Regions from separate parts of the Desulfovibrio ferrophilus genome, predicted to be linked through region 1. Evidence: predicted binding sites of a transcription regulator. Region 1 holds the regulator's gene; each other region holds the start of a gene.
What was found. The regulator sigma-54, encoded in region 1, starts transcription at its own class of promoters, with help from an activator protein. The targets are predictions, from matches to a motif close to CTGGCACGGNNNNTGCTT.
Positions count from the first base shown of each region.

Region 2: nifJ (pyruvate:ferredoxin (flavodoxin) oxidoreductase) is a predicted target of sigma-54. The motif match lies at 5,243-5,260, and genes of this name have one in related genera.
Region 3: EL361_RS00990 (motility associated factor glycosyltransferase family protein) is a predicted target of sigma-54. The motif match lies at 3,479-3,496, and genes of this name have one in related genera.
Region 4: EL361_RS10800 (flagellar hook protein FlgE) is a predicted target of sigma-54. The motif match lies at 4,018-4,035, and genes of this name have one in related genera.

Region 1 covers NZ_AP017378.1:908,217-915,449, forward strand. The annotation lists gene EL361_RS04230 (CTP synthase) at 1-721, shown strand, start outside; gene kdsA (3-deoxy-8-phosphooctulonate synthase) at 728-1,540, shown strand; gene EL361_RS04240 (KdsC family phosphatase) at 1,530-2,060, shown strand; gene lptC (LPS export ABC transporter periplasmic protein LptC) at 2,057-2,638, shown strand; gene EL361_RS04250 (LptA/OstA family protein) at 2,635-3,234, shown strand; gene lptB (LPS export ABC transporter ATP-binding protein) at 3,234-3,956, shown strand; gene rpoN (RNA polymerase factor sigma-54) at 4,169-5,626, shown strand; gene hpf (ribosome hibernation-promoting factor, HPF/YfiA family) at 5,727-6,263, shown strand; gene EL361_RS04270 (PTS sugar transporter subunit IIA) at 6,268-6,717, shown strand; gene rapZ (RNase adapter RapZ) at 6,714-7,233, shown strand, end outside.
Region 2 covers NZ_AP017378.1:3,574,659-3,581,891, reverse strand. The annotation lists gene EL361_RS16325 (L-lactate permease) at 1-1,002, opposite strand, end outside; gene nifJ (pyruvate:ferredoxin (flavodoxin) oxidoreductase) at 1,493-5,146, opposite strand; gene EL361_RS16315 (sigma-54-dependent transcriptional regulator) at 5,553-7,097, opposite strand; gene EL361_RS16310 (hybrid sensor histidine kinase/response regulator) at 7,081-7,233, opposite strand, start outside.
Region 3 covers NZ_AP017378.1:207,994-215,226, forward strand. The annotation lists gene EL361_RS00975 (phosphatase PAP2 family protein) at 1-535, opposite strand, end outside; gene EL361_RS00980 (3D domain-containing protein) at 674-1,180, shown strand; gene EL361_RS00985 (VanZ family protein) at 1,184-1,585, opposite strand; gene EL361_RS00990 (motility associated factor glycosyltransferase family protein) at 1,637-3,406, opposite strand; gene EL361_RS00995 (cysteine synthase) at 3,575-5,902, shown strand; gene EL361_RS01000 (sigma-54-dependent Fis family transcriptional regulator) at 6,637-7,233, opposite strand, start outside.
Region 4 covers NZ_AP017378.1:2,315,117-2,322,349, reverse strand. The annotation lists gene acs (acetate--CoA ligase alpha subunit) at 1-1,176, shown strand, start outside; gene EL361_RS10805 (phosphotransacetylase family protein) at 1,279-2,340, shown strand; gene EL361_RS10800 (flagellar hook protein FlgE) at 2,424-3,950, opposite strand; gene rnhA (ribonuclease HI) at 4,144-4,617, opposite strand; gene EL361_RS10790 (hypothetical protein) at 4,617-5,126, opposite strand; gene EL361_RS10785 (ABC transporter permease) at 5,198-6,445, opposite strand; gene EL361_RS10780 (ABC transporter ATP-binding protein) at 6,429-7,112, opposite strand; gene EL361_RS10775 (efflux RND transporter periplasmic adaptor subunit) at 7,116-7,233, opposite strand, start outside.

The DNA of each region.
Region 1 (7,233 bases):
CCTGCACGAGGCCCTGGTGCACGGTGGCGTGGCCAACAACGTCAAGGTGAACCTGGAGTACCTGAACTCCGAGGAAATCACCGCCAAGAACGTGGCGAAGAAGCTCAAAGGCCTGGACGGCGTGCTCGTACCCGGTGGCTTTGGCTCGCGCGGCGTGGAAGGCAAGATCAAGGCCATTGAATATGCCCGCGTGAACAAGGTTCCGTTTTTCGGTATCTGCCTTGGCATGCAGTGCGCGGTGATCGAGTTCGCGCGCAACGTTGTCGGTCTGGATAATGCCAATTCCGAGGAGTTCGACCAGAACACCCCGCATCCGGTGATCTACCTGATGAAGGAATGGTATGACTTCCAGCGCCAGCAGAAGGAAGTGCGCGACGAGTCCAGCGACAAGGGCGGCACCATGCGCCTGGGCGCGTACCCCTGCGCCGTGGTCAAGGACACCAAGGCCGACGCTGCCTATCAGGTCACCAACATCGATGAGCGTCACCGCCATCGCTATGAATTCAACAAGGAATACTTCGACATGCTCGGCGAAAAGGGCCTGACTTTCTCCGGCCTGTCTCCTGACGGAGAACTGGTTGAGATTGTCGAGGTTGCCGACCATCCGTGGTTCCTGGGTTGCCAGTTCCACCCCGAGTTCAAGTCCAATCCCATGCGCCCGCATCCGCTGTTCGCTGCCTTCATTGGCGCGTCAAGGGCGCAGAAATACGGCAAGAAGTAGGAACTCATGACGTCTGAACAGCTGTTCGCCGCCACCAGCAAGGGGCCCTTCGTTCTCGCAGGGCCTTGCGCTTTGGAAAGCCGTGATGTGGTTATGACCGCTGCGCGGCATATTGCCGAGGTTGCCAAAAAGCTCGAACTGACCGTGATCTTCAAAGGCTCCTTCGACAAAGCCAATCGTACGTCCGTGACCAGCTTTCGCGGGCCGGGCATGGATAAGGGGCTGGAGATGCTTGCCGAGGTCAAGGAGACCTTCGGCCTGCCCGTGGTCACGGACATCCACCAGCCTGAACAGGCTGCCGTGGTGGCTGAGGTGGCGGACGTCATTCAGATTCCGGCCTTTCTCTGTCGCCAGACGGATCTGCTGGTGGCAGCCGGAAACACAGGGCGTGTGCTCAATGTCAAAAAGGGGCAGTTTCTGGCCCCCTGGGACATGGCCAACGTCGTGAGCAAGGTCAAAAGCACCGGTAACGAGAAGCTCTGGCTCACCGAACGTGGTGCCTGCCATGGCTACAACAACCTTGTTGTGGATATGCGCTCCATGCCCATTATGGCCTCGCACGGTTGTCCGGTTGTCTTTGACGCCACGCATTCCGTGCAGTTGCCGGGCGGGCAGGGCGGTTGTTCAGGCGGGCAGCGCGAATTCGTGCCCACTCTGGCCCGTGCCGCTGTTGTTGCCGGAGCCTCGGGAGTCTTTCTGGAAACCCACCCGGACCCGGACAAGGCGCTGTGTGATGGTCCCAACTCCTGGCCGCTTGAAAACCTCGAAGCCCTGCTCAGGGATTTGATGACCCTGTGGAGCCTGAAATATGAATGTTAAGGACAAGGAGCAGGCGGCGAAAATTCGTCTGTTGGTCCTGGATGTCGACGGAGTGCTGACCGACGGCGGTCTGTACTACGACCATCAGGGCAATATATCCAAGCGTTTCAACGTCCAGGATGGGCTGGGCATCAAGCTGGCTCAAGCTGCCGGGCTGGAAGTGGCCGTGATTACCGGTCTGGATTCTCCGGCGGTGGAAACCCGGGTGCGCGAGTTGGGCATCACCGAATACCATGCCGGGCATCTGGCCAAGATTCCCCTGCTTGAGGGCATCTGCGAGCGCTTGAAGCTGGATTTGTCCGAAGTGGCCTATTTGGGCGACGATTGGGTTGACGCTGGCCCCATGCGGGCCGTGGGGCTGCCCATGGCGGTCGCCAATGCCCAGTCCGAGATTCTCGTAATGGCCGATTTCATCACCGAGGCCCATGGTGGCCAAGGTGCCGTGCGCGAGGCCATTCGTCATATCCTCGAGGCCCGGGGTGACCTGGATGCCTTGTGGGAAGAATGGGGCAATCGATGAAACGTTTCTTGCCCTGGATTGCTGTGCTGCTGGTCGTTCTGGCGCTTGTTGGCGGTTGGCTGTGGCAACGTATGAAAAATGATGTTGCTGCCGTGGCCGAATTGGCTCAGGAACTTGATGTGGACGTGGCCTTGCAACAGGTTGAGTTGTCACAGGGCTCCGAAGGCAAGGCCAGCTGGCGTCTTGTGGCTGACAAGGCCAATTATCTCAAGGATGAACAGCTTGTCAGGTTGGACAACCCGCGTGTCATCTACTACCAGGAGCAGGACGGTTCGGAGGTCAATGTTACCGCTACGGAAGGCGAGGTCGAACAGTCTTCCGGGGATGCCCGCCTGTGGCCGGACGTGGTGATTGTGTCGGGACCGACGACGGTGTATGCCGATCATCTGTTCTACAGCGGTGAGACGCGAGACATCGACTTGACCGGTAATGTTCGCATGAAGCAGGGTGAGATGATGATGACTGCCCCGCACCTGATTATGGATATGAAGACCAACGACATCAAAGCCGATGGTGGCGTCACGAGTCTGCTCTGGTCTGAGCAGACCGCTGTCCCGGCAAAGGAGCGCCAACAGTGAAGCGCGTAGCATATTTCATTCTCATGGCCTTGGTTCTGACCGGGCTGTTTGCCTCCATTGCCTTTGCCAAGGACGACAAGATTCCCACCAAGATCACCTCGGACCGCATGGTCTACGAGTCGGGTGGAAGCCAGGTGACGTTTACGGGCAACGTGCATGTCACCCGGCCTGACATGCAGATCTGGTCCCAGAAGATGATTGTGCATCTCAAGCAGACCACGAAGAAGGCTGGTGCAGCTGCTGCGCCTTTGGGTGGTGATCCGGGCGAGATCGAGAAGATCGTGGCTTTGAAGAAGGTGCGAATGCTGCGCGAGGGCAAGGAAGGCTTCTGCGGCAAGGCCACCTATATGGTGGAGAAGGATCTGCTTGTGATGGAAGAGTGGCCGCGCCTTGTCGATGGCAAGAACACCATTCAGGGCAAGATCATTCGTCTCTATCTGAAGGAGAACCGCAGCGAGGTCGAAGGGACTGGCAACACCCAGGTGGAAGCCATCTTCTTTACGCCTAAGGACGCAGGCAAACCTGCTGCTGAGACCAAGCCCGCAGCAGATGACGCACAGCCTGAAGTTCCTGCTTCCAACGGGGAGACTCAGTAATGGCAGTGCTCCTGGCAGAAGACCTTTGCAAGCGTTACGGCCAGCGCGAGGTCGTGCACGACATCGGACTTTCAGTGAAACAGGGCGAAGTGGTGGGGCTGCTTGGTCCCAACGGCGCGGGCAAGACGACGACCTTCTACATGCTGGTGGGCATCATCAAGCCCAACGGCGGGTGCGTTCGTCTGGATGAAACCGAGCTGGCCTCTCTGCCTTTGCATGACCGGGCCCGACTGGGCCTGTCCTATCTGCCTCAGGAAAGCTCAGTCTTCCGCAAGCTCTCGGTGCGTCAGAACCTGGAGATCATCCTGGAGCACACGGGCCTGTCTCATAAGGAACAAAGGGCCAAGGCCGATCATCTGCTGAATGAATTGGGCATCACCAAATTGGCCGATCAGAAGGCCATGCATCTTTCCGGTGGCGAGCGCCGTCGCTTGGAGATCGCTCGGGCGTTGATCCTTGATCCCAAGTTCATGCTGCTGGATGAGCCCTTTGCCGGTATTGATCCCATTGCCGTGGATGATATCCAGGGGATCGTGCGTGGTCTGAAGGAAAAGGGCATTGGCGTTCTGATATCCGACCACAATGTGCGCGAGACTTTGCGCATCTGTGATCGGGCCTATCTGGTCTATGAAGGGCGGATCATTCTGTCGGGTACTCCCCAGGAAATTATAGATGATCCAAAGGCCAGAAGAGTGTATCTTGGCGAAGGTTTCTGTCTTTAACAGCCTGTCCTAATAGATCTTTCTCCCTATACAAAAACCTTGCCATTTCTATTGCAAGGCTATCGTGTCTGTGGCATTGTCTTGATGCGCTCTAAATGGGCGTGCCAGGAGGAATGCCACTTTTTTTGTTATGGATAACGGTGCATTGCCATAGATCTCACCGGTATTGACCGGATTCTCGACCTCTCTACCCTCCAACAAGCGATTATATTATGGGATTGGAACTCAGGCAGCAGCTCAAACTTTCACAGCAGTTGGTCATGACGCCACAGCTGCAGCAAGCGATCAAGCTGTTGCAACTGTCACGTTTTGAATTGTTGGACATGGTCCAGCAGGAGTTGCTTGAGAATCCGCTGCTGGAGGAGAAGCCCGAGGAAGAGGCTGTGGAACGCCCTGCAGAGGAGCAGGCCGCACCGACCAAGGAAGAGACTTACAACGACGAATCCGTTGAACAGGACCTGGCCAAGACGGCTGAGTGGGAAAGCTATCTGGGCGAGTTTTCATCCACGGCCAAGCAGGCGGTGGGACGTGAGTACGAGACACCGGAAGAGGGCATGTCCTTTGAGGCCCGTCTGTCTGCCAAGCCTTCCCTTGAGAGTCACCTTGATTGGCAGCTCAGGCTTTCCGGTGCCTCTGAGCTGGATGTTCAAATTGGTGAGCAGATTATCGGTAATCTCGATGGGCTTGGGTATCTGAGAGCCACTGCCGAAGAAATTGCAGATCAGTTGGAGCATATGCCTGTGTCTGTGCAGGCGACCTCTGCCGAGGTGGAGTCCGTTATTCTGCGCATGCAGCGTTTTGACCCCTTGGGTGTTGCCGCACGCGATCCGCGTGAATGCCTACTGGTGCAGCTGGATGCCTATAATATGGATGACCCCATTCTTGTCTCGCTGGTTTCCGAGCATCTTGAGGATCTGGAGAAGCGCCGCTACAAGCCTATTGCCCGCAAATTCAAGATTTCAATGGAAGAACTCAAGGAATATCTGGATGTTATTCAGACCTTGGACCCCATGCCCGGATCGTCTTTTGCCGGGAGCGAGCCGCAGTATGTGAGCCCGGACGTGTTCGTCTACGAATACGATGGTGAATTCGTTATCGTCCTGAATGAAGAAGGACTCCCCCGATTGCAGGTCAGCCCCTATTATGTGGATTCCGTCAAGACCACAAACTCCAAAGATAAAGAATACATGCAGGACAGGATGCGTTCTGCAGTCTGGCTGATGAAGAGCCTGTATCAGCGCCAGCGGACGCTCTACAAGGTCATGGAGAGTATCGTCAGGTTTCAGGAAGAGTTTTTCCGCCACGGGGTGAAGAAACTGAAGCCGCTGATCCTGAAGGATGTTGCGGACGATATAGAGATGCATGAATCCACCATCAGTCGCATCACCACCAGCAAGTACGTCTCTACTCCTCACGGTGTGCACGAGCTTAAATTTTTCTTCAATAGTGCTTTGGGGTTGGATGATGGCTCTCAGGTGGGTAGCGAATCCGTCAAGGCCATGATCAAGGGCTATATCGGAAGCGAAAATCCCCGCAAGCCCTTGTCAGACGAGAAAATCGCCGAAATGCTCAAAGGCGAACTTCAGGTCAACATTGCCCGCCGTACGGTTGCCAAGTATCGGAGTGCGTTGGGCATTCTTTCCTCGTCCAAGCGCAAGCAGATTTTTTAGCGGGCACAATGGTGCAAAGCCCTTTATTTTGCGTTGGATTCATCCTACACTGGAAGTGACTGGGATTCCCGGTTCCACAGCTTAAGTTAGGAGGACGCCTATGCAAATCAAGTACAACTTCAAGAACTTTGAACCGTCCGACCATCTGAGGAATTACGCCTCCACCCGATTTGAAAAGCTGTTCAAGTACGACAGGACCGAGAATGCCCTGCTTCAGGTCAATCTTTCGGTCGACAAGTTCCGGCATAAGGCGGACGTCGTATTCACCGGTGATGAATTGCACATCTCGGCGGTTGAAGAATCTGAAGACATGTACTCCACCGTTGACCTGGTTCTGGATAAGCTTGATGCTCAGGTCCGCAAGACTCGCGAAAAGGCCAAGGATCGTCGTCAGGCGAGAGGCTCAGTCCGCATGGACGTTATCAGCTTTGCTGATTCTGCCGCCGGAGAGCGCGTTCCTACCATTGAGGAAAGTGACTCCTATGAACCCAAGCCCATGGCCGTGGAAGAAGCCGCCCTGCAGCTGGATTCCCTGGGCTATGAGTTCCTGGTCTTTCATAATGCAGAATCCGAACGAATCAATGTGATCTACCTCCGTAAGAACGGAGATTATGGACTGATTGACCCTGGGATGTAAGTAAATGAAGCTCGGAGATTTGCTGGATAGGGATTTAATTCTGCCCAAGCTCAAGGCCGGGACCAAGAAACAGGTCCTGGCCGAGCTTGTGGCGGCGGCAGTGGATAAACTGCCGGAACTGGATCGGGACACGGCAATTGAGGTCCTGACCGAACGCGAGACTCTGGGCACAACTGGTATTGGGGATGGTATTGCCATTCCTCACGGCAAGTTGGATAACCTGGAAAATATTGTCGTGGTTGTTGGCCGCAGCGCGGGGGGCGTCGAATACGAAGCCCTGGACCAAAAGCCTTGTCATATTTTTTTCCTGGTTTTGGCTCCAGAACAGGTGGCAGGCATGCATCTGCGTGTCCTGGCCCATATCTCACGCCTGCTCAAGGAAGATTCCTTTAGGAAATCATTTGTCGAGGCCGATACGGGCGATGACCTGTGGCGGTTGCTCAAGGGGGCCTGAGCTCGATGAAGCCGGTCAGAGCCGATGGTGGTGAGTTTCCGGTTATTATTCTCACCGGGCTCTCGGGTGCCGGGAAGTCGACAGCGCTCAAAGTCTTTGAGGACCTCGGATTTCTGACCATGGATGGGTTACCGCCTCTGGTGATGCCGGAGATGGTTCGCCTGTTTCGCACGCAGAAGGATTTTCGTCATCGCGGGCTGACCCTGGGGTTGGACGCCAGCGGCGACGATTTTGCCAAGCAGTGGCCGCTGGCCCTGGGCGAGTTGGAAGCCATCGGAGCCAGACCCCGTCTTGTTTACGTCGAATGCAGCGCCCCTGTCCTGATGCGGCGTTATGCCGCTACCCGCCGCCCTCACCCCCTGGAAGGAGAACTTGGCCTTGAGCGTGCCATGGAAGAGGAGCGTAGGAGGTTGTTCCCGGTCCGCGAACGATCCGAATTGGTCGTTGATACGACGGACTACTCGATCCACGATCTCAGACGCTTCTTGCAGGAGAAGTGGAATTTCCTGAAAGAGA
Region 2 (7,233 bases), 1.0 Mb from region 1:
AATCAGGCCGATCAGAATGTAAGGCAACCAGGCCTTGAACTGGCTCATGTGAGCCTTGAACTCGGTGGTGCCATCAGACTTGACGGAACCGGTCCACTCAGGCTCCCACTTGTCGGAGGGGCCGAAATCAAAAGATTCCTTGGGCATGCAGAAACCGGCCTTAGCACCGGCCACGATGACACCAAGACCAATCAGTCCACCGATCAGGGACGGGAACTCGGGGCCAACATTCCAAGCAAAGAACAGATAGGGAACGGTGAAGGACACTGCGGCGAAGATACAGAACTTCCAGGCAGCGAACCCATCAGCCCAGCTGCGCTTGGGACCGAAGAAACGAGTGATGAAGCCAAGCATGAAGACCGGCAGGATGAAGATCATGCCGAGGTGCATCAGGGTGGCCCACTGGCCGACGACCATGTTGAAGTCGCCCATGTTGGCAAAGTTCACTGCGGCGCCGGAAGCGACAGCGTCGTTCACGGAGGGAGCCAGGAACTTCAGACCCAGCACAACGGGGGTACCGACTGCGCCGAAGGTCACGGGGAAAGAGTTGAACACAAGGCAGATAACTGCGGCGGCCAGCGGGGGGAAGCCCAGGGACAGCAGCAGCGGTGCGGCCAGTGCGGCAGGAGTACCGAAACCGGCAGCGCCTTCGATGAAAGCGGCGAACATGTAACCGATGATGATCGCCTGGATGCGACGGTCAGCGGTGATGTTCTGCATGCCATACTGGATGGTCTCCATGCCGCCCGAGTGCTGCAGCGTGCGCAGAATCAGGATGGCGCCGAAGACGATGATCAGGATGCCGATGGCGGTCACAAATCCCTGCAGGGTCAATGCGGTCACGTAACCGACGGGCAGGCCCCAAACGCCGATGGCGCCCAGAGCTGCGGCCAACCAGGCCAGAGGCATGGCTTTGGTGGCGGGCCAGCGCATGCCGACCATGAGCACCAGAGCGATAAGGATGGGAACAGCGGCGACGAGCGCCAGAACACCGATAGACATAGACAGGCTCCTTTAAAAAATCGGTTAGGGTTGAACGAAAAGCAACCCTTCTAAAACAAGGAGCGTGCCAAATCGCTCAGCCCCTTTTTACTACTATCATTTCAGCAAGTTACAAGACCACACCCCCTGAGTGGTTATTTTTGGTGTTCCAATGGTCTGATAAACCGGACTGAAAAACAGGACAAAGAGCATTCTTGATCGGCGAGACACCTGCCAGGAGAGAATCCGAACACTCTTCAACGACCAATCTGAAGATGTTCAAAACGAGGTCGAAATCCTAGAACCTTCATCATACCTCATTCGCGAGTGAAAACAAGCACGGTCTGGGTGACAGATTGGTCACACCTTGTCCGAAAAAAAAGACTCGAAAAACCAGTGACTCGAAAAACAGAACGGGGCGGCGCCTATTGGCGTCGCCCCGTCTGCGTAAGAAGTAGTGTATGGAGGTGAGTTGATTAATAACTCGAAACACTACGTGTCAGTTTATTCGTTATTTGCCGGACCGTCCGTCGTCACAGGCTTCGCCGCTCTTGTGGGCATGCTCAGCAGTGTCAGAGACTTCGCACTTGCCACCGTCTTCGGCGGATGCGCTACCGGTGGCACCGGATGCCGCCACGGTAATGGGAGCAGCGTCGGCCATATTCTTCAACAGCTCATGCCGCACGAGGTAATCGGCCTCGATCTGGGCACGCAGCTTCTTGGACTCCTCGGGGAAGGTACGCTCCAGCAGACCGTATCGGTTTTCACCGGACAGGAACTCCTGCAGAGAACCATCGGGGTCCTTCTTGTAATCGAGCTGGAAGGGGTTCTTACCCTGGTCAGCCAACTCAGGATTGTAGCGATACAGCGGCCAGTAACCGGACTTCACTGCCAGATCCTGCTCGAGCTGGGTCTTGCCCATACCCTTGCGGATGCCCTGGTTGATACAGGGGGCGTAAGCGATGACCAGGGACGGACCGGGGTAGGCCTCGGCCTCGGTGATGGCCTTCATGAACTGCTGTTTGTTAGCGCCCATAGCAACGGAAGCCACGTACACGTATCCGTAGGTCATTGCCATACGGCCCAGGTCCTTCTTGCCGGTCTTCTTGCCGGAAGCGGCAAACTTGGCAATGGAACCGACCGGCGTGGCCTTGGAGGACTGTCCGCCGGTGTTGGAGTACACCTCGGTGTCCATGACGAACACGTTGATGTCCTCGCCGGAAGCCAGAACGTGGTCCAGACCGCCGTAACCGATGTCGTAGGCCCAACCGTCACCACCGAAGATCCAGCTGGACTTCTTGGTGAACAGGTCATCCATGGACAGGATCTCTTCCAGCAGCTCGGAGGGCGCTGCGACACAGATCAGGTCACGCATCTGGTCGCCGAAGGTCTTGGACTCTTCAGCGTTGTCCTTGTTCTCCAACCAGCCAGTCATGGCCTCCTTGAGCTCGGCCGGGAGTTCACCCTCAAGGGCGGTGGTCACCAGGTCGGTCAACTTGGCTCGACGTTGCTGCACACCCATGGCCATGCCGTAACCGAACTCGGCAGCATCCTCGAACAGGGAGTTCCCCCAGGTCGGGCCAAAGCCTTCGCGGTTCACGGTGTAGGGAGTGGTGGGAGCGGAAGCACCCCAGATGGAGGAGCAACCCGTGGCATTGGCGATGACCATACGCTCACCGAACAACTGGGTCAGAACCTTCACATAGGGGGTCTCGCCACAACCGGCGCAGGCACCGGAGAATTCCATCAGGGGCTGGAACAGCTGGGAGTTCTTGACGTTATCGCGCTTGCCCAGCAGGCCGGACTTCTCGGTGATGCTCGCCTGGGCAAAGGCCAGATTGGGGACCTCGGCCTCCAACTGCGAAGCGATGGGCTTCATGACCAGCGCCTTTTCCTTGGCCGGGCAGATGTCCGCACAGTTGCCACAACCCAGACAATCCTGAGCGTAGACCTGCATGCGGTACTTCATGTCCTTGAGCTCCTTGGAGCCCTTGATATCAATGGTCTCGAAGGCAGCCGGAGCACCCTTGAGTTCTTCGTCAGTGGCCACATAGGGACGGATGGCAGCGTGCGGGCAGACAAAGGAGCACTGGTTGCACTGAATGCAGTTGTCAGCAATCCACTCGGGCACGTTGATGGCCACGCCGCGCTTCTCGTACTGGGCGGTTGCGACCGGGAACAGTCCATCAGGCTCAAAGGCGGAGACCGGCAGGTCATCACCCTTCTGGCCCAGGATGGGACGAACCACATCGGCGATGAACCGGGGCTCGGACGCGGAGTCGGCGTCACCGGCCACGGCCTCGGCCCAGGAAGCAGGCACCTTGATCTCAACGATGGCTTCGGTGGCTTTGTCCACGGCGGCGTAGTTCATATTGACGATCTTGTCGCCCTTCTTGCCGTAGGCTTTGTGAATGGCACCCTTCAAGAGCTCAACGGCCTTGTCGAAGGGAATCACGTTGGCCAGCTTGAAGAAGGCGGTCTGCATGACCATGTTGATGCGGCCACCAAGACCCACTTCGGCTGCAATCTTCACAGCGTCAATGGTGTAGAACTTCAGGTTCTTCTCGGCAATGGTGCGGCGCAGCGCGGCAGGCAGCTCTTTTTCCATTTCCTCGGCGCTCAAGGGACTGTTCAGCACGAAGGTGCCGCCGTCCTTGATACCATCCAGCAGGTCGTACTGATGCACGTAGGCCGGATTGTGGCAGGCCACGTAATCAGCGGCGTTGACCAGGTAGGTGGACTGGATGGGGCTGTCACCAAAGCGCAGGTGCGACACGGTGATACCGCCGGACTTCTTGGAGTCGTAGGCGAAGTAACCCTGGGCGTACATGTCGGTGTTGTCACCGATGATCTTGATGGCGCTCTTGTTGGCGCCAACGGTACCGTCGGCACCCAGGCCCCAGAACTTGCACTGCACGGTGCCTTCGGGGGTGGTATCCAGGGCGGCCTCGACTTCCAGTGAAGTGTTGGTCACATCGTCGATGATGCCCACGTTGAACTTGGTCTTGGGCTGGGCAGACTTCATATTGTCGAACACGGCACGCGCCATGGCAGGAGTGAACTCCTTGGATCCGAGACCGTAACGACCGGCCACGACGGTGGGGGCGTGACTCTTCTCCATGAAGGCGGTGCAGATGTCCATGTACATGGGGTCACCGATGGCGCCAGGCTCCTTGGTGCGGTCCAGGACAGTGACGGTGCTCGCGGTGGCGGGCAGAGCCTCCAGGAAGGAGTCGGTCACGAACGGACGGAACAGGCGAACCTTGATCAGACCAACGCGCTCACCCTGGCTGTTCAGGTAGTTGACAACCTCTTCCAGACACTCGTTGGAGGAACCCATGGACACGACAACACGGTCGGCCTCGGGATCACCAACGTAATCAAAGAGCTTGTACTTGCGGCCGGTGATGGAAGCGACCTTCTTCATGGACTCGGCCACGATGCCGGGCACGGCGTCGTAGAAGGAGTTGGCGGCCTCACGCCCCTGGTAGTAAATATCGGGGTTCTGGGCAGTACCACGAATCTCGGGATGCTCGGGGTTGGCAGCGCGGGCACGGAAATCCTCGATGGCTTCCCAGTTCACGATCTTCTTGATGTCTTCGTAGTCGATGACCTCGACCTTCTGAATCTCATGGGAGGTCCGGAAGCCGTCAAAGAAGTGCAGGAAAGGCACGCTGGACTCGATGGCGGACAAATGCGCCACAAGAGCCATATCCATGGCTTCCTGAACGGAACCGGAAGCCAGCATGGAGAAGCCGGTCTGGCGGCAGGCCATGACGTCCTGATGATCGCCGAAGATTGACAGCGCATGGGCTGCAATGGCTCGGGCAGTGACATGGAAGACGCCGGGCAGCAGTTCGCCGGACATCTTATACATGTTGGGGATCATCAGCAGCAGGCCCTGGGAGGCGGTGAAGGTGCTGGTCAGGGCACCGGCCGCCAGCATGCCGTGCATGGCACCGGCAGCTCCGGCCTCGGACTGCATCTGTTTGACGTCGACGGTCTGACCGAAAATGTTCTTCAGGCCAGCGGCAGCCCAGTCGTCAGACAGTTCGCCCATAGGCGTGGAAGGCGTGATGGGATAGATAGCTGAGGAATCAGACAACGCATAAGCGATGTGTGCAGCAGCTGTATTCCCGTCCATAGTTTTCATTTTCTTAGGCATTGGGTTACCTCTCCTTTATTTGAAAATGTACGGATCTTCTCTTCCTTAAAGCCACAGCCCGAAAGAACCGGCCAGGCATAAAACGATGATCCCCTAGAACAAATTCCGTGCCATTCATGTGATATCACGGCATTTCAAGCCACCCGATTGAGCGCGCAACCAATCTAGGCCGACTCTTGACGACTTTCAAGACCCCAAGGTCCGATAAACCAGACACTCTTGCAATCTACACTTTTTTTGACGGAGAACCATGTCATTCGCAAGTGAATATTCGGTGAGTGGCATAATATGCCCGCTGAAATGACACATCACCTGACCAGAGTCACCTCAAGAAGGGGCAAAACCATCAGCAAGCACAGACAAATACAGTCCGGCAAAGCAGACCGATCCGTTTCCTTTGGTTATTCTAGTCGGCTTTCATCTGAACATCGTTCTTTTTGAGCAACGCGTAAAAATGTGATCGCGACAAGCCTGACGCCGCAAGGATAGCCTTCACGTCACCGTCGTGCATGGCAATGAGCTGTTCCAGATAACGCTTCTCCATCTGGGACTTGAATTCCTTCAGGCTTGGCGTGGACTGGGCAAACAACGAGTCCACGCCTTCAAGGGCAGGAGCCTGCACAGGGTTCGTCTGCCAATGAGTCTGTACGGGGGGAACGGCTACAGTATCCGCAGATTGTGATTGCGAAGGCCTTGGTTCCATCCCGGATGCCGCCTGAGACGAGACGTCCTTGCAGGGCCGGTCCATTCCGCCTCCCAGAGAAGCCTTGGCCACCTTGATGCGCACGTCTCTGGGCAGATGCATGGCATACAAAGTGCGCTCTTCACCGGCAGCAACAAAGGCTCGCTCCAGAACATTGAAAAGTTCACGCACGTTGCCAGGCCAGTCATAGCTGGACAGCACCTCAAAGAAGTCGGAACCAAAACCCTTGACCGGCGCATCATACTGCTCACACAGACGACTCACGTGGTGCATGGCCAACAACTTGATGTCCGCCAGACGACAGCGCAGGGGCGGTAGCTCCATGCTCATGGTCTTCAGCCGGAACAGCAGATCCCCGCGAAAATGCCCCGACTCAACCATCTGATCCAAATTTTTATTGGTGGCCGAAACAATCCGGAAGTCGCTCTTTTCCTCGCGAGTTTCTCCTACTGGTCGAAAACGCTTTTCCTGCAACACTCTCAAGAACGACTTCTGAGTGCTCATGGGCATTTCACCCACCTCATCCAGAAACAACGTCCCGCCGTCGGCCAGCTTGACCAACCCGGTCCGGTCCTTGTCCGCACCGGTAAAGGCGCCTCTGCGATGACCAAACAAGGTTGATTCCAGCAAGGTTTCCGTCAGCGAAGCGCAATCCACCACCACAAACCGGTTCCCCGAACGGAAGCTGTTCTCGTGAATGGTCTGCGCGGTCAGTTCCTTGCCTGTCCCTGTTTCACCGGTGATCAACACTCCGGCATGGCTTCGTGCGGCCTGGGCGATAAAGTCGAAGACCTGTTTCATCTCCGGCCCATGGCCAACCATGTTGTCCAGGTCCAGAGCAACGGGCGTGGCGCCCTTCTTTTCCATATGATACTTCAGCGCCCGCTGGACACTCAGCATGGTCTGCTTGATGGGTGAGGGCTTGACCAGATAGTCCCAGACACCACCTTGGATGGCCAACTCCGCACCGTCGGGATCACCCTGCCCCGTCAGGATGATAACCTCGGGCGAACCGGGCATTCCCTTGATCTGACCCAAGGCATTCAGGCCATTGCCGTCAGGCAAACGCACATCCAGAAACACCAAGTCGAACTCGCTGGCTGCAAGGGCATCCAGGCCGTCGGCGAGGGTTCCTGCGGTTTCGCATTCCAACAACATCCGGGACAGCAGGCTCTGCATGGTGCCCCGCACTTCCAGGTCATCATCGATGACAAGGATTCTGCCGAAGGTCTCAGTCTCTTGATTCATGATTCGTCAAGACCTCCCGTATCGCCTGGGCGATGGTATTTCGATCGTAAGGTTTGAGTACGATCCGGCTCACGTTATCCAACGCACTGGCATGGTCCACAGCCCGCTCACGCCCGGTGATCATGACCACCGGCAC
Region 3 (7,233 bases), 700 kb from region 1:
GGAAATGCATGTTCAGGTAGACACGGGAAAAACCCATGGCTGCCGCAAAAAGCCCGAGCAGCAGTGTGGTGCGCCAGCGCTTCAGCCAAAGAGCCAGGGCCAGGCATGACCCCATAATTTCCGCCGAGTGCCCCGAAGGCAGTGAATGGTAATGGGGATCGAAGGTCAGGAATCGGTACAGATATTCACCGGTCTCGGGGCGTGGGCGCCCTAGGGCCATTTTTGTCAGATTGACCAGAACAAAGCAGATCAGTAGCTGCACCACGACATAGGTCAGAGTGTAGCGGGTTCGACGTTTGTCATGATGCTTCCAGCCCCGGTAGAGGATGGCGAGGAATGGGATATACAGAATCGGGTTGCCCCAGTCGGTGATGAATCGGATGAGGCTTTGGAAGGACGGGTTCTGCCATTTGTGAATCCTGAATGCGGCGATGGCCTGGGCTTCGGAGTCGAAGACCCACATCAGCACCAGCAGCATACCCAGCAGGGGCAGCGAAACAAGGACGAAGTGTCCGGCTAAAGCGGCATGTCGCATGCGCAGTGTATAGGGGATGGGGCTGCGAGTGGCAAGAGTCGGCTATGGTGCGAATAAGACTTTTCTTTGACGCTGGCTGAGGTATAATCCGAGTGTGTTCTGACTTTGTGATGAGTTGTCTCGGATGGAGCATAGGCCATGAGAGTAATGATTCTGATGCTGATTGCTTTTCTTTTCAGTGGGTTGTGGGTCCAGCATCAAGAGGTGCGCCAGCTGCGCAGCCAGGTGGACGAGCAATCGATCAGGCTGGAAGGACTGGAAGCCGAGTTGCGTTCCCGAGGCGACATCAGTGATTTGTTCACGAGATTCATCGTATCCAACCGCAAAAAAATATTGGACCTGCAACGCACCCGCTCGCTGACGGTGACGGCCTATAGTCCGCGGCTTCAGGAAACGGATTCCACGCCCCATGTCACGGCCAGCAACAAGCCTGTGCGCCAGGGAATTGTGGCTGTATCGCGGGATCTGTTTGATTCGGGCTGGGTGTTTGGCAAGAAAGTCTACATCAAGAATTTCGGGATTTTCACCATCGATGACTTGATGGCAGAGAGCAAGCGCAATCATATCGATATTTTCATGTTCGATACCCAAGCTGCGCTGAGCTTCGGGAAGCAGGTTCTGACTGTCAGCCTTGTGGATATGTAAGGATTATTTTCTGGAACCATCAAGCTTGTAATGCTGATCCATGCGGATCTGCTTGAGATAATCCCGCATCTTGAGGCGTACCCCGAGCCATGCCCCGCAGCCCGCACCGATGATGTTGGCGATAAGGTCCGCCAGTGACGGCTGACGCAAGGGGACGAACGCCTGCGCCACTTCCAGCCCCGCACCGAAAAGAATGACGGCACCAACACCGGTGAATGCTGCACTTCGTGTGGCAAAGCCGCGCATGGGCAGGAGCGCCAGCCATGTGTAGACCAGTAGATGAAACAGCTTGTCCTGATGCGGGAAGAGTGATGGCGCGTCAGAGCCAGGGGTCAGTGACAGCCAGGCCACGGCCGCAAGGGAAGCGGCCCACAGGGTCAGGATGAAAGGGCGTGTGCTGGACATGGGGCGGACTGTACGCGCGCTGAAGTCCGGAAGCAAGGGGCGGATGCTGTCTTAGGCAGCCTTTTCACCTGCCTGCTTCGACATGGCCTCGTCAATTTCCTTCACCTTCTCGAGAACCCTGGCAAAGATGTTTTTGATCTTGGTGAATTCCTTCATGCCATGGGTGCCGCCCAGCTTGGACATGGCCGCGATATCCATGAATTCATTATAGATGTAAGGAGTGTACAGTGGGTCCTGCTTGAGGAACATCAGTACGTGTCCGAGCATTCCCCGGATCTCTCCCTGCTTTTTGGCTGACTTCTTGAACATCTTGTGCAGGCGCTTCTGTGCGGATTTGAGTGAGGACGTCCAGGCGCCAAGCCTGGGTTCGAATGTGGGCCTCGTGCGAGGAGATTGCGCACGGCCCATGGCCAAGCCGAAGCGCTCGAGGGCACCGTCCTTGGAGGCTAGCAGGTCGCCCCTGGTGATGTCATCCAGAGTCACCACAGTGGAACCTTCGATTTCCAGGCCCCCTCCATAGAGATTATAGACTGGGATATCCATGCGCTTGCAGTCGACTTGCATATCGCGCTGGGCGGTGACGTATGACATGGCCGAAATGATTTCTTCGCCGTGCATGTTCTTGAGCTTGACGTGACGGACCGGGTCAAAGGCTCGCTTTGTGGGCTGTGCGTGGTGACCTTTGACGTGGCTGTGTTCACCCTTCCAGGCGAAGTCCTGGCCCACCAGCAACATTCTGGAAATACCGCAACGCTCGAAGAAGCGCATCAGCGCCACGGACACGTTACCACCCGCGTCCATAACGTATTCGAGGTCTCGCATGATATAGGTGGCCAGACCACCGATGGTCCACATGGGAATGGTGGGACCTGGGTACATCTCGATGACGTCGGGGCGGACCTTGGTGGAATAGATGAGGGGAATATCCTTGGCCCATTCCATGTCCAGGCGCTTGAAGACGTTTTTTACCCCCGGGCTGTAGTCAATGACCATGCACATGTGTGGCTTGATGCCCTGGGCATGGACAGCGGGCAGGGTTTGTAATGCCGTGGCGTAGAGTGCTCCTCCGGGATTGGCGGCGATCTGCGGACCGAACTCGGCCAGTGATGGTCCTGCGCCAAGGATGACGCCTGTCAGCCCTTTGGCAGAGTCGGCAAGCCCTGTGACGCTGCCGTTGGCAAAGGCCTGTCGGAAGTTGCCGATCTCGTTGCCCACCATGGTGTCCTGCATGCGCCTGAGCGTTGTCAGTTCCATGGCGATGTTTTCCATGGTTTTCTGGGCGGTTTCGGACCAGCGGGCGTATTCAGGCCCCAATTGACGGCTGGGGATGTCGGATCTGAATTTTACTGCACCGTAAATGAATTGCAGGTCAAAGGCGCAGAGGGCCTGGTGCAGAGCCTCGGGATGTGGAGGGATGAAGGTCAATCGTCCCTGTTTGATGAATCCGGTGTAGTCGGTCATGGCCAGGCAGGCTGCCAGCAGTTCGGGCCTAGGTTCCAGTACGGCCACGGGATGAAGCGGCGGGAGCGTGGTCAGCAGATGGTTCAGGCCATAGCCCAGATTGCAGCCCACGATCACTGTGGCGCTTTTGGTCGCAGGCTCGGGGGCTGTCCAGCGGCTGTAGTATGCTTGGGGGGGGACATTGGCAAACATGCTGAGATTTTCATTCAGCGGCAGGTCCACTAATCCGAAGCGATTGACCACCAGTTGATTTTCCAGAGAGATCAGGTCAAAATCCTGGCCGCGGAGCCAAGGGACTACAGGCGATTTCTTTTCTTCCAGTGCCTGAAGGTTTGCTTCCAGGAATTGGTACAGTTCCATTTTCATCTCCGTGCCCCATAAGGGCATTGTGCGGGCTCTCCGCGTTGCGCCAGTGATCGACCTGCTTTACATTTGCAAAGACCTTGCCACTGAATATGTAGGCAGGATTCTGGCTCGAACGAGTTGCCCTGACGAATGCCTTGTTCATCTAACATATGGAATATGATGATGATTTATGATGATATTTCCCAGCTGACAGGCCACACGCCACTGGTCCGCCTGAACCGCATCACTGCCCGTTCCGGTGTCGGGATTTTGGCGAAGGTCGAGTATTTCAATCCTGGTGGCTCCATCAAGGATCGAGTAGCCGCAGCCATGATCAATGCCGCAGAGCAGCGGGGTGAATTGTCTCCCGGCAAAGTCATCATCGAGGCCACCTCGGGTAATACGGGTATCGGGCTGGCCATGGCCTGTGCAGTCAAAGGCTATCGGCTGAAGCTGCTCATGCCCGAGACCGCATCCGAAGAGCGCAAGCGCACCATGCGTGCCTATGGGGCCGAGATCGTCCTCACCGAAGGCCATATGGGGACCGATGGGGCCATTGAAGAGGCTTATCGACTGGCCCGCGAAGAGCCGGACAGGTATGTGCTCATGGATCAGTTCAACAACCCCGCAAGCATCGATGCCCACTATCAGGGAACAGCTCAGGAAATCTGGGATCAGACCGATGGGCAGGTCACGCATGTCGTGGCGGCTTTGGGCACCTCGGGTACGGTCATGGGCTTGGTCAAGCGTCTGAAGGAACTGTCGCCCGACGTGCAGGTCGTGGCGGTGGAACCCTATGCCCGTCATAAGATTCAGGGTCTGAAGAACATGCAGGAGTCCTATCCTCCCGGTATCTTCAATAAGCATATGCTGGACCGCATCGTGCGGGTGGAAGACGAGGAGGCCTTTGACCATTGCCGCCGGCTGGCGCGCGAGGAAGGATTGCTTGTCGGCATGAGTTCCGGGGCCGCTCTGGTGGGTGCCCTGAAGGTTGCCGAGGAGTTGGACTCGGGCTCGGTCGTGGTCATCTTTCCCGACGGCGGTGAGCGGTATTTGTCCACACCTCTGTTTGCTCCGCCGGATGAGCAGGGGGTGCGTATCGAGAGTGCTTCGGGTGGTGATGCCCATCTGGGTGCGGGTACGGGGCAGCTCTGCCTGTATACCGTGGGACCGAGCCTGGACAGACCCGATGATCCCGAGTTTTGGCGACGATTGATCCTGCTGGATGTGCTGGCTCGCAAGCTCACGCGTGATGGCTGCGAGGTCAGGATTGCCGCCGGGCTGGCAGATATGGATGATCGCTCCATGACCGCTGCGCGTGCTGCCCACATGCCTCGTGCCGAATTTGCTGCTGTGGTCCGGGACAGGATTGCGGCGCAGGCCAAACTTCTGGGCCTTGGCGAACGAGTGGCTTTTCCCCTTGCAGGGGATTGTAAAGTACAGAGCCTGGAATTGTGCGAGAAGCTGCTCTCTTCCGGTCGGGCATATGAGAAGCTGCGCAGTGTGTATTTCGATGTCCTGCGTGACCCGGACTACGGTCAGGTCTGCAATGTGGACATGGACAAGCTTTCGCTGGGCAAGACCGTTGATCTGGCTGATTATGTGAAATCAAATCCCCAGGACTTTACCCTTTTGAAGCGAGCGACTCTACAGGATATCAAGGATGGCGAATTCTGGCAGACCCGCTGGGGTAATGTTCGTCCCAGTTGGTTCATGCAGATGGCAGCGGCTGCTCTGTGTTCCGTGGGCAGTCCCACGGTGTTCCTGGGGGGTGAATCTCACCGATTCCCGCATATGGAGAATCTTCGGGCGATCTGGTCGGTGAGTGGAAAGGCCTCCCCCGGAGCCTGGATGGCATCCATGCCCGTGATCGAACCTGACGCCCATGGGACCAAGGCCGATGATGCCTTTGACCAGGCCAGCCTTGGCGGACTTTTTGACGCTGGTTATACCCCCGCTGCGGTGCGCCTGTGGCTTTCTTCTGCCAGCTATCACAAGACGTTGGATTTTTCGCGTTCGACCTTGGGCATGTGGTCCAAAAATCAGCGTACGGTGCAGGATTTGGCTGTGTCACTGGCGGCCTTGCCTGTAACTGAAGGCGGCGGCGGGATTGGCCCCGAAGTGGAGCAGATGCTCGTGGACGTCAAGGGCGCTTTTCGTGCCGCCCTGGACGACGATCTGTCCCTGTATGCCTTTTGGCCCGAGTTGTTTTCATTCTGCCGGGGTGTGAAAAAACTCCTTGGTGCTGATCGTTTGAGCCCGGATGAAATTACCGCCTGCCGGGAACGGCTTGGAGATACCGATGCTGTTCTTGGTATTCTGGACGCAGGGGCCATGCCCGTACTGCAGGCTGCGTGGCCGGATGAAGCAGCACGCCTTGTCGCTGAACGTGAGCTTGCCCGTCAGGGCAAGGATTTTGAGCGTGCCGATGTGTTGCGGACACGATTGATCGAGTTGGGCTTTCGGGTGGAAGACTCTGCGCAGGGTGCGCGCTTGTATCCAAATTCATGATAGAATATTATTGATAAATCAAATTGAAAGCCCCTTGAAAGGGGCTTTTTTGTTGATAACAGGTGGGATTCTGCTGTTGTTTTAGGTGAGATTCGATGCAACGCCTGTGGGACAATAGAAAATTTCAATCCTCTGTTACAAAAAGGAGTAGATTTAATGAAAAAGAGGTGTCTTTGTGTTTTCCACATGTGAGGATGCTTGGCTGGCGCGGCCTAGCGGTTAATGCCTGTTATTATTGCATAAAACTGTTCTTGATGGTACTTGTAAATTGCCTTTGGTCGTCGGTCCGGTCATCAGTTGATGATCCTGCGCAGGGACTGCGTTGTCGGGGGAGGATCGGCGACCAAGGGCTAATGATTCGTGAGTGCATGTCACGATATTTTTCGGCCTGTATAAGGTCCGTTTACATACTTCCCCTAGCCGCCTGTCTCTCAGGGGCTTCCCGACCGGTTGATCGACCCCGACTCGATCCCCGGTTCCCTATGGCAGGACGGTCTTCCACTCCCAATAGCAAAGCCCTCGGATACTCCGGGGGCTTTGCGCCTTCAGGCGGCTGAAAAGGACGCGCCTGCTTCGTTGCTCGGAGACAACTAATCCTCTCGTATGCGCAATACGAATCGGGCTTGTTGCCTCCCGCGCCCATTGTCGCCGCCCCATGAAAAAGCCCCGCGAACTTGCGTTCGCGGGGCATATTGGTGCTGTCATGTTTTCGCCCCAGGGGGAGATTCGGGTGGTCAGGGTGTGCCGCGATTGCGGCTCTTGCCCACTGCGAATTTCTTGGGGTCGATGTGGTATTTTTTCACTTTGTAGTTGATGATTCGGTAGCTGGCCTTCAGACCACGGGCAGCCTGAAGCATGTTGCCCCGTGACTTCTTGAGTGCATCCACAAGGATTTCCTGCTCGAAGCGGGCCACTGCTTCCCCAAAGGACAGTTGCGAGTCCGTGGCCGAACTCTCTGCTGTCTGTAGGCTGGGGGGCAGGTGATAGGTCCGGATGACTTCCTCGTCACAGATCAGCACGGCACGCTCAAGGCAGTTGCCAAGCTCACGTACGTTTCCTGGCCAGTGATACTGGGAGAGCAGGTCGATGGCCGGGGTGGAGATGCGTTTAACACTTTTGCCGTATTCCTCGGAGAACTGCTGCATGAAGTGTTCTGCCAAAGGCAGGATGTCCTGTCTGCGCTCCCGCAGGGGCGGAATGAAGATGGGGAACACATTAATGCGGTAGAACAGATCTTCGCGGAAAGTGCCGTCCTCAAGCATGGTCTCCAGAGGACGATTGGTGGCACAGATCAGGCGGGCATCCACCTTGATGACCTGCTCGCTCCCCAG
Region 4 (7,233 bases), 1.4 Mb from region 1:
CCGGGCATCATGGCTGCAGACGTGACCGAGCAATCGGCTCTGCTCATGGCATCCATTTCGGCCAAGACCGTGGACACCTTGATGCAGGCTTTACCTCCCTTTGCCTCGCTCTACAATCCTATTGATATCATCGGAGACGCAGACGCCGAGCGCTATCGGGTGACTCTGGAGGCCGTGGTCAAGGACGAGCTGGTGAGTTCCATTCTGGTGATGCTGACGCCAACGGCCTCGGCCGAGATCGAGAAGACGGCTCAGGCCATTATTGATGTGACCAAGGGCTGTGGTAAGCCGGTGTTTGCCTGTTTCATGGGTCAACAGCGCGTGGCGCCGGGACGTCGAATCCTCCAGGAGGCAGGGATTCCGTGTTACGCCTTCCCCGAGCCCGCCATTCGTAGCATCGAGGCCATGTACAAGTATCAGCTTTGGCGGACCCGACCCGCTCCGGTTGAAGTTTGCTATCGTCGCGACAAAAACCGAGCCTCCAAGGTTCTGGAGACAGCTCGAGGCAACGGCTGTGTGGAGATTGTGGAATTTCAGGCTCAGGATCTACTCAAAGCCTATGAACTCCCCGTGCCGCAGACCGAATTGGCGCGTACTTCCGATGCTGCGGTCAAGGCCGCAAAACGCATCGGCTATCCGGTGGTCCTGAAAATTGCCTCGCCGCACATCTCGCACAAGTCTGATGTGGGTGGCGTACGTGTGGGGCTCGAGGATGAAGCTGCTGTGCGCAGTGCCTTCCTGGATGTCACCTCCCGCGCGGCACGGTTGCGCAAGGACGCCTCGATTACCGGCTGTCTGGTGCAGTCCATGGCTCCCAAGGGATCCAAGGAAGTCATCATCGGCTTCAAACGCGATCCGCAATTCGGGGCGCTCATCATGTTTGGCCTGGGTGGGATCTATGTTGAGGTCCTGAAGGATATCGCTTTCAGGCTCGCTCCATTGTCCATGGACGACGCGGCGGAAATGATACGCGAAATCAAGTCCTACCCGCTGCTCCGAGGGGTGCGTGGTGAGCCGCCTGTGGATTTCAAGACCATTGAGGATATCCTGTTGACCATGTCGCAATTGGCTCAGGATTTCCCGGACATCTATGAAGCGGAATTCAACCCTGTGCTGGTCAACCACGAGGGGGCCGTTGTGGCGGACGTGCGCGTCACTTTGTGCACAGGAGCATAGCGGGCACGATCCGTTTATTGTGGTTTCGACGGTGCGGGCTGCATTTTCTTTACGAATAAAAAGGTGTACACCCTTTTCAGCGCAGATATTCAGGAGGACGAAATGGCTGGCATATACATCGGTTCGACTTCAGGCTTTTCCGGCAAAAACATGGTTGTCATGGGTCTGGGGCTGAAACTACAGAAAGACAGTGTGTCCGTGGGCTACATGAAGCCCGTCGGGGCCATGCCCGCCGAGATCGAGGGAACAGCCTGGGACGAAGATGCCTACTTCGTGCAGGATGTCCTGGGGCTGAAGAATGATGCCGAGGCATTGACCCCCGTACTTGTGACCCAGGATTTCAAGGTCAAGGCCTTTTCCGGGCAGTGCGGCGATCTGATGGGCGATATCAAGGCTGCCTACGAGAAAGTCAGTGCCGGGCATGATGTGACCCTGGTGGCCGGTTCCGGCAGCATGTACTCCGGCAAGTACTGCAACGTGGACGGAGTGTCCGTGGCCAAGGAGCTGGGACTGAAGGTCATCATCATCGACCGCTTTCAGGAAGAACTGAAGTACGACTACCTGATGGTCATGAAGGAAGCCCTGGGCGAGAACCTCGTCGGTGTTATCCTGAACGACATTCCCCCTTCCTTCATGGATGAAGTGGAGACCATGCTCAGGCCCTGCCTGGAGCGCATGGGCGTTCGCGTATTGGGTGTGATTCCCAAGGATCCGCTCATGGGAGCCATCAAGGTTTCCGATCTGGCCGAGCGCCTGGGTGGCAAGGTCATCTCTGCCCATAACAAGGCGGACAAGGTGGTCGAGAATTTCCTCATCGGCACCATGCAGGTGGAAAACTTCATGACCCACTTCCGCAAGAACAAGAATTCTGCGGTTATTGTGGGCGGTGACCGTTCCGACGTGCAGTTGGTGGCCTTGGAAGGCAACTGTCCGTGTCTGGTCCTGACGGGCAACCTCTATCCCAACGACATCATCCTGACCCGCTCCGAGGTCCTTGAAGTGCCCATCGTTATTGTCCGTGACGACACGTATTCCGTGGCCAAGAAGATGGAGACCATCCTCTCGCGCCATAAACTGCGCGACGTGATCAAGATCCGTCAGGGTGCACAGTTGGTCAGTGCCAATATCGATTACGAATTCATCAAGAAGAGCATCGGCATCTAGATCGGAGCCGAAGATATGACCAAGAGAAAAGGCGCACCCTTCGGGGTGCGCCTTTATTGCTGTGTGGTTTGACTGAGAGAAAGCTATCGCTTCATCTGGATGGCATTTTTGATGATGTCATCTGCGGCGGTGATGACCTTGGAGTTGGCCTGGAAGCCACGCTCGGTGAGGATCATCTTGGCAAACTGTTCGGCAATGTCCACATTGGACTGTTCCAGCTTGTTGGAGTTGATGCCTCCGAAGCTGTCTTCACCAGCATAACCTTCCACTGCGGTCCCGGAACCCTGGGTTTCCGAGAAGTGGTTGGATCCTTCGCGCCGCAGGCCGAACTCGCTGGCAAAGGTGTAGAGCGTGACCTGTGCAAGCTCCTGCTGGATGCCATTGGAGTACTTGCCCACCAAAATGCCGTCTCGGTCCATACTGAGGCTGGCCAGGAAGCCCTCGGCGTATCCATCCTGGGATTGGAAGGAGATAGCCGAAGTGCCTTCAAAGGCAGTGGTCGCCAGGGCGCCTCTGGTGAAAGAGTCCAGGGAAGGCAGACGACCGACCACGGTGCCTACGGCACCCGCATTAGAGGCTCCCCCAGCTTCATAGGCGCTGGCCGAGAGGCCGAAGTTTACTCCGATGGTGCTTGTGGCTCCGGTGTCGCTGAATGTGGCGGAAAGTTCCGGGTAACCGTTGGCTGTGAAGGCCGTTGGTGTCCAGTTGGAGAGTCCCTTTGCGTCACCTGTTCCGTTAAAACTGAACGCCGCCAGATCCACGATCTGCCCCGTGGAATCAAAGGACATGACGCCAGTCATCAGGATGCCCGCCCCGGATGTGCCCGTGATACCGGCACGCCCATCGTTGGACGGGGCCATGGTCACCATGAACTCGAAATGGTCCATGCCTCCGGCATTGCTGACATCCGCCTTGTCGAAATAGACATTCAGTGTCTGTTCGGCACCTGTGTCGTCGTAGATTTTGATGGCACTTTGGAATCCATACCCCTCGGAACCGATGGGTGGAGTTTCCGTGCCATTCCAGTTCTCGAACATGGAGAACATGGGGTTGGCGGTGCTGTTGGATTTGCTCTCCGATAGCCCGATGTTGGAAATAAAGGAGACTTCCGTAGTGGCGTCGGGCGAGATACTGTAACGCCCGTTGGCATCAGTGCGCAGCTGGATATCCCCTGTGGAGCCATTGACTCCGTCGGTGATGGTCTGGCCTTGCAGACGATACCCATTGGGGTCAACCAGATAGCCCGTATTGTCGAAACGGAAGTTTCCCGCTCGGGTGTAGCGGGTCAGGTTGTTGTCCGGGCCTGTTACCCGGAAAAAACCCTTCCCGGAAATACCGAGGTCCGTCGTGTCGCTGCCATCAATCATCGCACCGGTTCGGAAGTCCGTGAGCACGGCGCCAAGTCCGACGCCAAGCCCGATCTGGGACGGGCCCGAGGTTGCCCCCGCGCTTCCCGAAGCAATGGATTCACTGATGAGCGTTTGGAAATGCGCGTCGGTAGTCTTGTAGCCCACGGTGCTCACATTGGCGATATTATTGCCAATGTTCTGCATCCGCGTGCTGTGGGACACCATTCCAGTGGTCCCGACGTACATGGATTGAAAGCTCATAACCTTCTCCTTCAGCCGATATAAACACACACAACCGACGGAAAAAAATTCCCGTCACATGGATGATTCGCAAGGACTGTGCCAGCGGTGAACGAAAGAAGGAGATCATTCTCTTTGGATGAAAGCCGGCCCCGTGAGCGATGTGCACACGGGGCCGGAAGGATGGAGAGGGAAGAGCAGGAGCTCTGTGTGGCTAGGCTTTGGGATCTTTGGGGAGGCCGGTTTTGCCTGCTTCGGTGCGTGCCAGGACATCACAGCGTTCATTTTCCGGGTCGCCGCTATGGCCTTTGACCCAGTTGTAGTTGATCTCGTGTTCGGCGAGTAGCGGGTCCAACCGGAGCCAGAGGTCCTGGTTCTTCACTGGTTTCTTGGCAGCGGTTTTCCAGCCGTTTTTTATCCAGTTCTTGAGCCAGCCCTGGCGGATGGCATCCAGAAAGTACTTGGAATCGGAGAACAGGTTGACCTTGCAGGGGCGCTTCAAGGTGGACAGTGCCTCAAGCACGGCCATCAACTCCATGCGGTTGTTGGTGGTGCCGGAGAAACCGCCGGACAGTTCCTTGCGCTCGTCTCCGAACTTGAGCACTGCGCCCCATCCGCCGGGGCCAGGATTGCCCAGGCAGGAGCCGTCGGTATAGATGGTGACCGTTTCCGTGGTGTTGTCCGTCATCAGCTCCGACCTCCCGTGTCCAGTCCGGTCACGCGTTCCCAGATCAGTTGCAGGGCCTTCATCAGGCCCGTGGGCCAGCTGTCGGATTCAAAATAGGGTCGCATATGCTCCTGAAGTTCGTCATTGAATCCTGAACCAAGGGATTTCTCGATCCAGGGCGGGGAGACGACGATGAGTTTCCCGCCAGTGCTGTCGATCCCGATATACAGGCTTTTTGCCTTGAGTTTTGGTGGTTCAGGTGTGCCGTCGGCAATACGCAGAACCAGTTCGATGCCCAATTCTTCTCTGAACAATTTCGCAAAGTCTCTGAATTGGGCCTTTTGATCCGAGGACAGGGCACCGGACTTGTCCAAAATCGCTGAGCGGGTCTTGATGTCTTCGAGGGCGTTGTCGAAATGTTTTGTATAGAGCCAGCCCACCCCGATAAAGACACAGATCAGCAGCATGGTCCGCAGAAAGCGGGCGCCACCGGACTCTTCTCGGTAGTTGGACATGGGATTGAACTTCATGGGTTGATCCTTGTACGTTGAGGGCCTTGGGGCCGAGTGTTTTCTAGCGGTTGGTTCGGGAGGGCGTCAAGTCAGGATCCATCGCCGCGCAATGCCGCAACTGCATCAAGCCGGGCGGCCTGGCGTGCGGGACGGATGCCGAAGATGACTCCGACGGCCACAGCCGAGGAGAGTGCCAGGACGAAGACCTTGGCCGAGAATTGGATTTCCAGGATGCCCAGTCGGGTCAGTGCCTGCCCCAGGCCCAGGCCCAGGCCCATGCCGATGAGCGCTCCGGCTATGGTCAAGATGGCGGCTTCGAACAGGAACTGTGCGGTGATGGTCCAGGCCTTGGCTCCCATGGCCTTGCGCAGGCCGATCTCCGAGGTACGTTCGCTGACGCTGATGTAGAAGAGGTTGGCCAATACAAACCCGCCTACCAGCATGGCAACCGTGGCCGTGACGCCCAGAAAAACAACCAGTCCGCCCTTGAGCATGCCAATGAATTTCAGGATTTCATCGGCGGTGAGGATGGTGAAATCGTCGTCTTCGCCGTCCTTCAGGCCGTGCAGGTGCCGAAGCAGTGAGCGGGTGTTCTCCACATGCACGCTCATGCGTTCGGGGTCATGGAATTTGACACGCAGTGCGCGGAAATATTTGCGGTCCATGTTGAAACGTTGGGTGAGGGTGGTCAGGGGAATGATCATGCGTTCGTCGATGCTCGATCCACCGCCTGAGAACCCCCGGTAGGAGAGCCGTCCGATGACCTGTATGGGCAGGTCTCCCAGGAAGACGACCTTGCCGATGGGGGACTCGTCCCCGAACAGCTCTTCGGCCGCTTGGTCGCCAATCAGTCCGACCTTGGTGCCCAGGGCCACATCCCGGTCACTGAAGTCCCGGCCTTCGGCCAGAGGCCAGTTCCAGACCTCGGAATAAGCGGCAGTGGACCCTACCACCACGGGCAGTTCTTTGCTTTTGCCTCCGTAGCGGGCCATGATGCTGCGCTTGGCGCGCATGGGTACTACGAGATAGGCGCCGGGCAGGGACTGGCGAAGCCTGCGGGCGTCCTCCCAGGACAAGGTCAGGGTGCGTTTGCCCACGGCACGGCTCTTGATGTCTCCACCCAGAACAAACACCGCATCAGGTCCGAACATGTCTACTATTTCCAGCGCCTTGCGTTGGGCGCCATCCACGCTGGTGACAATGACCGTGAGTGCGGCGATGCCCATGGCAATACCCGCTGATACAAAGATGCTGCGCAGTTTGTAGGCCCAAACCGCCTCCAGTGCGAACCCGAAGACGCGGCCTAGAGTGACAAGGGTCTCAATCGCTTGGCGCAATGTTCCCGTCCAGCATCTGTATGGACGAGGTCGCGTAGGAGGCGGTCTCCTCGTCGTGGGTGACCATGATGACAGTGGTTCCGCCTGCATTGATTTGTGCAAGCAGGGACATGATTTCTCCACTGGTGGTGGAGTCGAGCTGGCCTGTGGGTTCGTCGGCGAAGATCACTGCGGGTCGGTTCAGCAATGCCCGGGCCAGTGCCACCCGCTGTTGCTGTCCGCCGGACAATTGCGAAGGCCGATAGGCGGCTCTGTCCGCCAGCCCCACTTGGTCCAGAATGTCTTGGGCGCGGGTCGTGAGGGTGCGCCGGGACTCAGTCCCATACAGGCCGGGCAACAGGACATTGTCCAGGGCAGAGGCGTAGGGGATCAGGTAAAAGCTTTGGAATACGAAACCGAACTGTGTGTTGCGCACTTCTGATTGGGCGTCGTCATCCATGGATGACACATCTTTGCCCGATAGCAGATAACGCCCTGCACTGGGGCGGTCCAGCAAGCCGAGAATGTGCAGCAGAGTGGATTTTCCCGAGCCCGAAGGGCCCTGCAATGCCACGAAATCGCCCTGATTGATGGTCAGATCAAGACCTTTGAGGACTTTGGTGGTCAAGTCGCCCTGCACGTAATCTTTGGTCACGCCTTCCAGGCGTATGAGGTGGGCGTCACCCATGGGCTAGTCCTTTTTCTTCTTCTGGCCGGGCAGCACCAGTTGGGTAGCGACGGTGTCCCCCTCGGACAGACCCGAGAGCACTTCGGAATGTGTGACTCCGGCCAACCCGAGTTCCGGATAT